Regions from separate parts of the Streptacidiphilus jeojiensis genome, predicted to be linked through region 1. Evidence: riboswitches for the same ligand, from Rfam matches in the RefSeq annotation. Region 1 holds a riboswitch; each other region holds the start of a gene.
What was found. A riboswitch is a leader RNA that binds a small molecule or an ion and turns the genes downstream of it on or off. The one in region 1 is predicted to bind S-adenosylmethionine.
Positions count from the first base shown of each region.

Region 2: another riboswitch for S-adenosylmethionine. It lies ahead of ABUW04_RS37420 (aminotransferase class V-fold PLP-dependent enzyme); the one in region 1 lies ahead of thrC (threonine synthase).
Region 3: another riboswitch for S-adenosylmethionine. It lies ahead of ABUW04_RS16865 (putative leader peptide); the one in region 1 lies ahead of thrC (threonine synthase).
Region 4: another riboswitch for S-adenosylmethionine. It lies ahead of ABUW04_RS20725 (GNAT family N-acetyltransferase); the one in region 1 lies ahead of thrC (threonine synthase).

Region 1 is NZ_JBEUKS010000010.1:238,757-240,948, reverse strand. Features, by position in the region: gene ABUW04_RS26850 (glucosyl-3-phosphoglycerate synthase) at 1-503, opposite strand, end outside; SAM riboswitch class I at 703-848, shown strand; gene thrC (threonine synthase) at 866-2,149, shown strand; gene ABUW04_RS26840 (MoaD/ThiS family protein) at 2,146-2,192, shown strand, end outside.
Region 2 is NZ_JBEUKS010000020.1:124,424-126,615, forward strand. Features, by position in the region: gene ABUW04_RS37420 (aminotransferase class V-fold PLP-dependent enzyme) at 1-1,062, opposite strand, end outside; SAM riboswitch class IV at 1,115-1,249, opposite strand; gene trpD (anthranilate phosphoribosyltransferase) at 1,317-2,192, opposite strand, start outside.
Region 3 is NZ_JBEUKS010000005.1:410,051-412,242, reverse strand. Features, by position in the region: gene ABUW04_RS16875 (LLM class flavin-dependent oxidoreductase) at 1-587, opposite strand, end outside; gene ABUW04_RS16870 (putative leader peptide) at 784-852, opposite strand; SAM riboswitch class IV at 885-995, opposite strand; SAM riboswitch class IV at 1,175-1,285, shown strand; gene ABUW04_RS16865 (putative leader peptide) at 1,297-1,401, shown strand; gene ABUW04_RS16860 (amino acid ABC transporter permease) at 1,515-2,192, shown strand, end outside.
Region 4 is NZ_JBEUKS010000007.1:193,088-195,279, forward strand. Features, by position in the region: gene ABUW04_RS20720 (M20/M25/M40 family metallo-hydrolase) at 1-384, opposite strand, end outside; gene ABUW04_RS20725 (GNAT family N-acetyltransferase) at 381-1,106, opposite strand; SAM riboswitch class IV at 1,173-1,301, opposite strand; gene crcB (fluoride efflux transporter CrcB) at 1,400-1,768, opposite strand; gene ABUW04_RS20735 (DUF190 domain-containing protein) at 1,768-2,169, opposite strand.

The DNA of each region.
Region 1 (2,192 bases):
CTGCCGGTGTCGGTCTCCAGCGGCCGGTCGTACATCGCCTTGACGAAGGCCACGTCCGGGTCGGTGAGCAGCGGTCCGATGATCCCGGAGACGAAGGCGGGGTCGAACTCGCGCAGGTCGGCGTCGATGAAGCAGACCAGGTCGCCGCTGGTCACCAGCAGTGAGCGCCAGAGCACCTCGCCCTTGCCGGGCACGGCGGGCAGCTCGGGGAGCACCGAGTCCCGGTGCACCACCGTCGCCCCGGCGTCGGCCGCGGCCTGCGCGGTGCGGTCGGTGGATCCGGAGTCGACCACGACCAGCTCGTCCACCAGCGGCACGGCCTCCATCAGCTCGCGGCGGATCGCGGCGACGATCCCGCCGACGGTGGCCTCCTCGTCCAGCGCGGGCAGCACCACGCTGACGGTGGTGCCGCCGGCCTGCTTGGCGGCCAGCAGGTCCGGCAGCGGTCGGTCGGCGGCCGTCCAGGAGCGGCGGCGCAGCCAGTCGGCGACCTCGTCAAGCACAGGACTCCTCGGGTGGTGGCACCGGAACTCCGGTGGTGCCGGGTGTCTCGCCTCGCGGACAGCCAGTGATCGGTGGGCGGGGCTTCGGTTACAGTCTTGGGGACGACACGTTGCCGCCGCACGGCGGGTCTAACCGTTGTCACCACAAATGCCTTCCGGGCAGCGTCCGCAGCGAGCTGCGGAGCCCGGATCGCCATAGAGCTCATCCAGAGGGACTGAGGGAACGGCCCGTTGAAGTCCCGGCAACCCTCCTGCCAGCAAAGCCGCAGCTCAAGCTGTTGAGGCCCTGGTGGGGAAGGTGCCAATTCCGTCCTGCGGCGAGACGCGCCGCGGGGAAGATGAGGAGAGAGGGCCTCGCCATCATGGCTGCTGTAACCACCGAGTCCGTTGTGACCGCCGAATCCTTCGGACCCGCCGTCGCGCTGTCCTGCCGGGAGTGCGGCGCGCGTACCGCACTCGCTCCGGACTTCGCCTGTATCGAGTGCTTCGGACCCCTCGAGGTGGCCTACGAGCTGCCCACCGGTGACCCCGAGGCACTGCGCGCCCGCATCGAGGCGGGCCCCACCAACATCTGGCGCTACGCGCCGCTGCTGCCGGTCCCCGCCGACGTCGCCTCCCGGCCCAACCTGAACCCCGGCTGGACCAAGCTGGTCAAGGCCGACAACCTGGCCCGCGAGCTGGGCGTCACCGGCGGCCTGTACGTCAAGGACGACTCCGGCAACCCCACCCACTCCTTCAAGGACCGGGTGGTCGCGATCGCCGTCGAGGCGGCCCGCACCTTCGGCTTCACCACCCTCTCCTGCTCCTCCACCGGCAACCTGGCCGGCGCGGTCGGCGCGGCCGCCGCCAGGACCGGGCTGCGCTCGTGCGTGTTCATCCCGCACGACCTGGAGCAGGGCAAGATCGTGATGGCTGCGGTGTACGGCGGCGAGCTGGTCGGCATCGAGGGCAACTACGACGACGTGAACCGCTTCTGCTCGGAGCTGATCGGCGACCCGGCCGGCGAGGGCTGGGGCTTCGTCAACGTCAACCTGCGCCCCTACTACGGCGAGGGCTCCAAGACCCTGGCGTACGAGATCTGCGAGCAGCTGGGCTGGCGGCTGCCGGACCAGATCGTGATCCCGATCGCCTCGGGCTCGCAGCTGACGAAGATCGACAAGGGGCTCAAGGAGCTGATCGCCCTCGGCCTGGTCGAGGACAAGCCGTACAAGATCTTCGGGGCCCAGGCCGAGGGCTGCTCCCCGGTCTCGGTGGCCTTCAAGGCCGGCCATGACGTGATCCGGCCGCAGAAGCCCGACACCATCGCCAAGTCGCTGGCCATCGGCAACCCGGCCGATGGCCCCTACGTCCTGGACATCTGCCGGCGCACCGGCGGCGCGGTCGAGGATGTGAACGACGAGCAGGTGGTGGACGCGATCAAGCTGCTGGCCCGCACCGAGGGCATCTTCGCCGAGACCGCCGGCGGGGTGACGGTCGGCGTGCTGCAGAAGCTGATCAAGAACGGGCTGCTCGACCCGACCGCCGAGACCGTGGTCCTCAACACCGGCGACGGTCTGAAGACCCTGGACGCGGTGGAGCCCACCACCGGCCTGTCCGCCACCATCCGTCCCACCCTTGACTCGTTCCGAGAGGCTGGCCTCGCATGAGTGTCTCCGTCCGCATTCCGACGATCCTCCGCACCTACACCGG
Region 2 (2,192 bases), on a different contig from region 1:
GCTGTTCCAGTCCTGCACGACGAAGGACAGCACACCCACCCGCGGGTGCTCCTCGCCGAACAGGGTCAACACCCTGACCTGCGGAATCCCGGCCAGCCCGGCCCGCAGCCGGTCGATCAGGAACCGCTCCCTGGCCACCAGCGCGTCGAAGCCGGCCTCGCCGAGCGCCCGGCAGGCGGAGGCGATGGCGTAGGCGCCGACGACGTTCGGCGAACCGGCCTCGTGCCGCTGCGGACCGCGGTGCCACTCCACCGCCACCGAGCCGTCGGCCTCCCTGGCCACGGTACGGCTGGCGCCGCCACCGGCCAGGTACGGCTCGGCGGCGTCCAGCCAGTCGCTGCGGCCGGCCAGCACTCCGGCGCCGAAGGGGGCGTAGAGCTTGTGCCCGGAGAAGGCGACCCAGTCGACGTCCAGCTCGCGGACCGAGACCGGGTGGTGCGGAGCGAGCTGGGCGGCGTCCAGGACGATCCGCGCGCCGTGCCGGTGCGCGGTCGCGGCCAGCTCGCGGACCGGCCAGATCTCCCCGGTGACATTGGACGCCCCGGTCACACACACCAGCCGCGGCCCGGCCGTGGTGGCGGCCAGCGCCTCGTCCAGCGCCGCCACGGCCTCCTCGGGCGAGCGCGGGGCGCGCAGGTAGCTGACGGTCAGTCCGTCCCTGCGCCAGGGCAGCAGTGAGGCGTGGTGCTCGGTCTCGAAGGCGAACACCTCGGTCCCGGTCGGCAGCACGCCGGCCAGCAGGTTCAGCGAGTCGGTGGTGGCCCGGGTGAAGACCACCTGGTCGTCCTCGCGCAGGTCCAGGAACTCGGCGACGGTGGCCCGGCTCTGCTCGAACAGGTCGGTGGACAGCTGCGAGAGGTACCCGGCGCCGCGGTGCACGCTGCCGTAGTAGGGGGCGTAGGCGGCGACGTCGTCCCAGACCCGCTGCAGGGCCGGCGCGCTGGCGGCGTAGTCGAGCGCGGCGTAGGTCACCTTGGCACCGCTGACCAGCGGGACCTCGACATCGCGGCCGAGGACCGCAAGCGGCTGACAGACGGTGGAAGTATTCGGGTACGCCGACACAGACCCCTCCAGGGCATCCAGTGGATCCCCGGCGCAAGGCCTGATCGGAAGGGATCCGCGCTTGCCCCACGGCATTGTTGCCGAAGGGCCTGGTCGTCACCCGGAGGCACCCCGCCACGGACGGAGGGTTGCCGGACAGCAAGCCGGGGCTGCAGCGGTCGTGAACCGCGCGCTGTCACTCGTGACCTGGTGAGAACTATGCCAGAGGTCCGCCCTGTGGGCGAACCCCCGTCCGGCATGTGGGACCGCCCGGACTACCTGTGCGTCGCCGCAGCCCAGCGCTCCAGCACCGCGGCGGCCGCGCCGGAGTCGATCGACTCCGCGGTGCGCTTCATCGCCGCCGCCAGCTGCTCGGTCAGCGGTGCGTCGGTCTGGTCCAGGGCGACCAGGGCCGAGGCCGAGTTGAGCAGCACCGCGTCCCGGACCGGGCCCTGCTCCCCGGCCAGCACCCGGCGGGCCACCTCGGCGTTGTGGGCGGCGTCGGCCCCGCGCAGCGCCTCGATGCCGACCGGGGTGATGCCGACGTCCCGCGGGTCGAACCGGCTCTGCTCCACCTCGCCGTCGCGGACCTGCCACACCGTGGAGGTCCCGGTCACGGTCAGCTCGTCCAGGCCGTCGTCGCCGCGGAACACCAGCGCGGAGGCGCCGCGGCGGGCCAGCACGCCGGCGATCAGGCCGGCCATCCTGGTGTCGAAGCAGCCCACGGCGTTGGCGCCGACCCGGGCCGGGTTGGTCAGCGGGCCGAGCAGGTTGAACGCGGTGGGGACGCCCAGACCGACCCGGGCCGGCCCGGCGTGCCGCATCGAGGGGTGGAACACCGGGGCCGGGCAGTAGGTGATCCCGGCCTCGACGGCGACCTCGGCCACCCGACGCGGGGTCAGCTCCAGATTGACGCCGAGCTTCTCCAGCACGTCGGTGGCTCCGCTCGCGGAGGAGGCGGCCCGGTTGCCGTGCTTGACCACCAGCGCGCCCGCGCCGGCCGCGACGATCGCCGACATGGTGGAGATGTTGACGGTCTTGGCCCGGTCGCCACCGGTGCCGACGATGTCCACGGCCCGGCCCGGCACCTCTATCACGGTGGCGTGGGCGTACATGGAGTCGACCAGACCGGCGATCTCGTCCACCGTCTC
Region 3 (2,192 bases), on a different contig from region 1:
TCGCGGATCTCGGCGTCGTCCTCCCAGCTGTCCCAGAGCCGTCGCAGCACCTCGACGTAGTCGGCCGCCTCGTCGAACAGCTCGCCGACCAGGGCCTGGACCTCGGGGCGCTCGAAGTCCTCGAAGGTGAACGGCGGCAGCGTCCGGCGCCCGAAGAGCTCGGCCTCGTGCGGGCGTCCCGACACCTGGACCCGTACCCCGCCGCGTCCGCTGCTGACGAAGTCGAGGGTGGCGATCGCCTTGGAGATGTGGAACGGCTCGGTGTGGGTGACCGTGGCGGTCGGCACCAGGCCGATGTGCCGGCTGAGCGGGGCGATCCGGGCGGCGGTCAGCACCGCGTCCAGCCGCCCGCGGACCTGGTCGGTGCGCCGGTCCGGGGCGAAGGTCTCGGCCGACTGGAGGCCCAGGGAGTCCTCGATGGTGACGAAGTCCAGCAGTCCGCGCTCGGCCTCGGCGACGAGGTCCGCCCAGTACGCCGCGGTGAAGAGCCCCTCGGGCCGGGCGTCGGGCAGCCGCCAGGCGGCGGGGTGCCAACCCGTGCCGTCGAGGGCGACGGCCAGATGGAGGGCGGGGTGTGGGAGAGGCATGGGGGAGATCGCTTCCTGCTCGATTGGGGCCCGATGGTGCGGCGGGCATGCCGAGGGGGACCCGCGCCGGGGCGGCCCGGGGCGGAGTCGGCGGGAGGGAGGGTGCTTCAGCGAGAGGACCGCTGCAGCGGGAGAGGTGCTTCGGAGCGGTGGCCGGAGGTACGGCGGCGCAGCGCCCGTCGAGCGGGGGTGCTGCTCAGGCGGCCGGACAGAGGGCGCTGGCGATGCGCTGAAGATCGATATGGCGACGCGAGTACGTGCCCACTGGTTGACGCACTGCTCTCACCTCCGGTTCAGCTTGCGCGCTTACAGGACTGCGCCGTCCTGTCGGGTCGTCACCTGGAGCACCCCGCCGCGTCGGAGGGTTGCTGGTCAGCCAGCCAGGGCTTGTTGCTGACGCTCGTAACCTGCTCACACGCTAACTCCGGATGGGCGTCGAACACAATCCCCAGTGATCGACTGGGGATGGCCGAGGAGGTCCGCGGAGGTCCGGGGGAGGCCCGGGGCCGCTCCAGCGAGCCTCCAGCGAATCTCCACCGAACCGATAGGCATTGTCTAAATGCGCCGGACGGGTTACCGTGATCCCTGGTTATGAGCGTCAGCGTCAAGCCCTGGCTGGCTGACCGGCAACCCTCCGACGCGGCGGGGTGCTCCAGGTGACGACCCGACGGGACGCCACAGTCCTGTAAGCGCGAGATCGAAAGCGGAGGTGAGAGCAGTGCGTCGAGCAGTAGCCGGAACGTACTCGCGTCGCCACGTCGATCTGCTGCGGGTGAGCAGTGCCCTGTGTCCGGGGACGTGCGCGGTCCGCTGACCGCACCCTTCTCTCCCTGCCTTCATTCCCGGCACCTGTCACCCCATTCACGCCCTCCCGCCGTGCCTCCACGGCGCGCTGCGGCGTTCTCACGGGACGGAACCCACACCCCCATGAGCAGTCCGGACACCTCTGCGCGCACTGCCGTCGCGCCCGAGCCTCCCCCTCCGGTCACCGACGACCGCCCGCTGCACCAGCGCCCCGAGGACGGGCAGCTGCTCGCCGCGAAGCTGGTCCCGCTGCGCCGCCCCGGCCAGTGGATCTCAGCTCTCGCCCTGCTCGTCCTGCTGGCCATGTTCGTCCACACCCTGCTGACCAACAAGCGGTTCCAGTGGGACGTGGTCGGCAGTTACTTCCTCAACGGCTCGATCGTGAACGGCCTGGTCCTGACGCTGTGGTTGACCGCGGCGGTGATGGCGACCGGCTATCTGCTCGGCATCGGCGTGGCGGTCATGAGGCTGTCCGGCAATCCGGTGCTGCGCTCGGTCAGCTTCGGCTTCGTCTGGCTGGTCCGCTCGGTCCCGCCGCTGGTCCAGCTGCTCTTCTGGTACGAACTCGCCTCGCTGTACCCGCAGTTGTCGCTCGGCATCCCGTTCGGGCACGAGTTCGCGACGGTGCGGACGGCCCACCTGTTCAGCGGGATCCTCGCTGCCTTCGTCGGCCTGACCCTGGACGTGGCGGCCTTCGCTTCCGAGATCGTCAGGGGCGGCATCCTCTCCGTGGAGCACGGCCAGACCGAGGCCGCCGAGGCGCTCGGCCTCGGCCGGGCCAGGATCTTCCGCAGGATCGTG
Region 4 (2,192 bases), on a different contig from region 1:
GGCCAGCGCCATGGCGACCATGCCCTTCATGTCGACCGCACCTCGGCCCCAGACGTAGCCGTCGCTGACCTCGCCGGAGAACGGGTGGACCGACCACTCGCCGGGATCCGCCGGGACCACGTCGAGGTGGCCGTGGACCAGCAGCGCGCCGCGCCTGGGGTCCGCACCCGCCAGCCGGGCCACCACATTGCCGCGGCCGCGGGCTCCGGACTCGACGTAGGTGGTCTCGTAACCGACCTCGGCGAGCTTGGCGGCGACGTACTCGGCCGCCGCGCGCTCGGTCCCCACGGCGGCCGGGTCGCCGCTGTTGCTGGTGTCGATCGCGATCAACTCACTGGCCAGGGACACCACTTCGGACACGGCTGAGATCTCCGCAGAGCTCACGCCAGCGCCTCCGCGGCCTCGGCCGGGATCCGGACGGCCATGAAACGCACCTCGCGGCGCTGCCGGAACCCGAGCGACTTGTAGAGCCGGATGGCGTTGGTGTTGCTCGCGGCGGCGTGCAGGAACGGGGTCTCCCCGCGGGCCCGGATGCCGTGCGCGACGGCCAGCACCAGCCGGCCGGCAAGGCCCTGGCCGCGGTGGCTGTCGGCGGTGCAGACCGCGCTGATCTCGGTCCAGCCCGGCGGGTGCAGCCGCTCGCCGGCCATCGCCACCAGCCGCCCCTCGCGGCGGATGCCGAGGTAGCTGCCCATCTCGACGGTGCGCGGCAGGAACGGACCCGGCTTGGCCTGCTCCACCAGGGCCAGCATCTCCGGGACGTCGTCCGGCCCCAGCCGGACCGCCTCGTCGTCCGGGGCCGCGGCGACTCCGTCGTCGACCAGCTGGACACCGGGCAGGTCCATCACCGTCTCCCAGTCGGCCGGCGGCGCGCCCGCCATCCCGGCCACCGGCACCACCGCGCCCGGCCCCATCAGCGCGGCCACATCGCGCCAGGTCTGCTCGTCGGGCTCGTCCGGCAGCGCCACGAAGACCGTGACGTCGGCGGGGTAGCGGAGCACCTCCCCCTTCCGCTCCGCGAAGTGCGCGTGCGGTCCGAGCAGCGAGGCCCGGGCCGGATTGTCCAGCGGATGGGCGGCGGCGCTGTCTGGGGATTCTGCGGGCATGGCAGGAAGCCTCTCCGGTCATGGCGGTCGGTGGTCGTACCGCCGGGTTCGACGGGACACCGGCGGGCTTCGCGCTTACAGGACCCCTCGCACCTACCGGACCGGGGCGTCCTGTCGGGTCATCACCTGGAGCACCCCACCGCGGACGAGGGTTGCCGGTCAGCAAGCCAGGGCTTGACGCTGACACTCATGACCACAGATCACGGTAACCGCTCCGCCCAGTCCGGGCAATCCCCACTCAGCCAGTGGACATTGCCCGCTCCGGCGCAGGTCGGAGCGGGATCGGAGCCGGGTCAGAGCCAGGTCAGCAGCCCGTAGCCCAGCGCCGCCGCGGCCAGGCCCAGGCCCAGGCTGCCGACGGCGTTCAGCCCGGCCTCGGCCAGCGAGCCGTCCTCCATCAGCCGCACCGTCTCGTAGGAGAAGGTGGAGAAGGTGGTGAACCCGCCGCACACCCCGGTGCCCAGCAGCAGGCCGAGGTCGGGCACCAGGTGGTGGTGCGCGGACGCGGCGCCCAGGGCGCCGAGGACGAAGGACCCGGTGACATTGATGACCAGGGTGCCCCAGGGGAAGACGCTGTCATGGCGCCGCTGCACGGCCCGGTCGGTCAGGAAGCGCAGCGGCGCGCCGACCATCCCGCCGAGGAAGACCATCAGGACCGGCATCAGGGCTCCCTCGCCGTCGTGGCCGACGGATCGGCGGGCGGGTCGGCGGGCGGGTCGGCGGGCGGGTCCGCCGGCGGATCGGCCGGGGCGACGACCTCGACCTCCTCGACGGTGACCAGACTGTGCGGGCTGATCCGGCGCAGCGTGGGCAGGAAGCCGCGGATCCGCTCCGGGGTGTCGATGATCACCACCAGCAGCGGCAGGCTGTCGGCCAGGTCCAGCAGCCGGGAGGTGTGCACGATCCGGGAGTTGCGGCCGAAGCCCTCCATCCCCCGGAAGACGCCGGCCCCGGCCAGCCCGGCGCGGTGCGCCCGGTGCACGATCTCGGTGTAGACCGGACGGTGCTGGAACTGCTCGCCGTCGGCCAGGTGCACGGTCAGCCGCAGGGCCGTCCCGGTCAGTTCCTCGCGCGGCTCGGCCGACC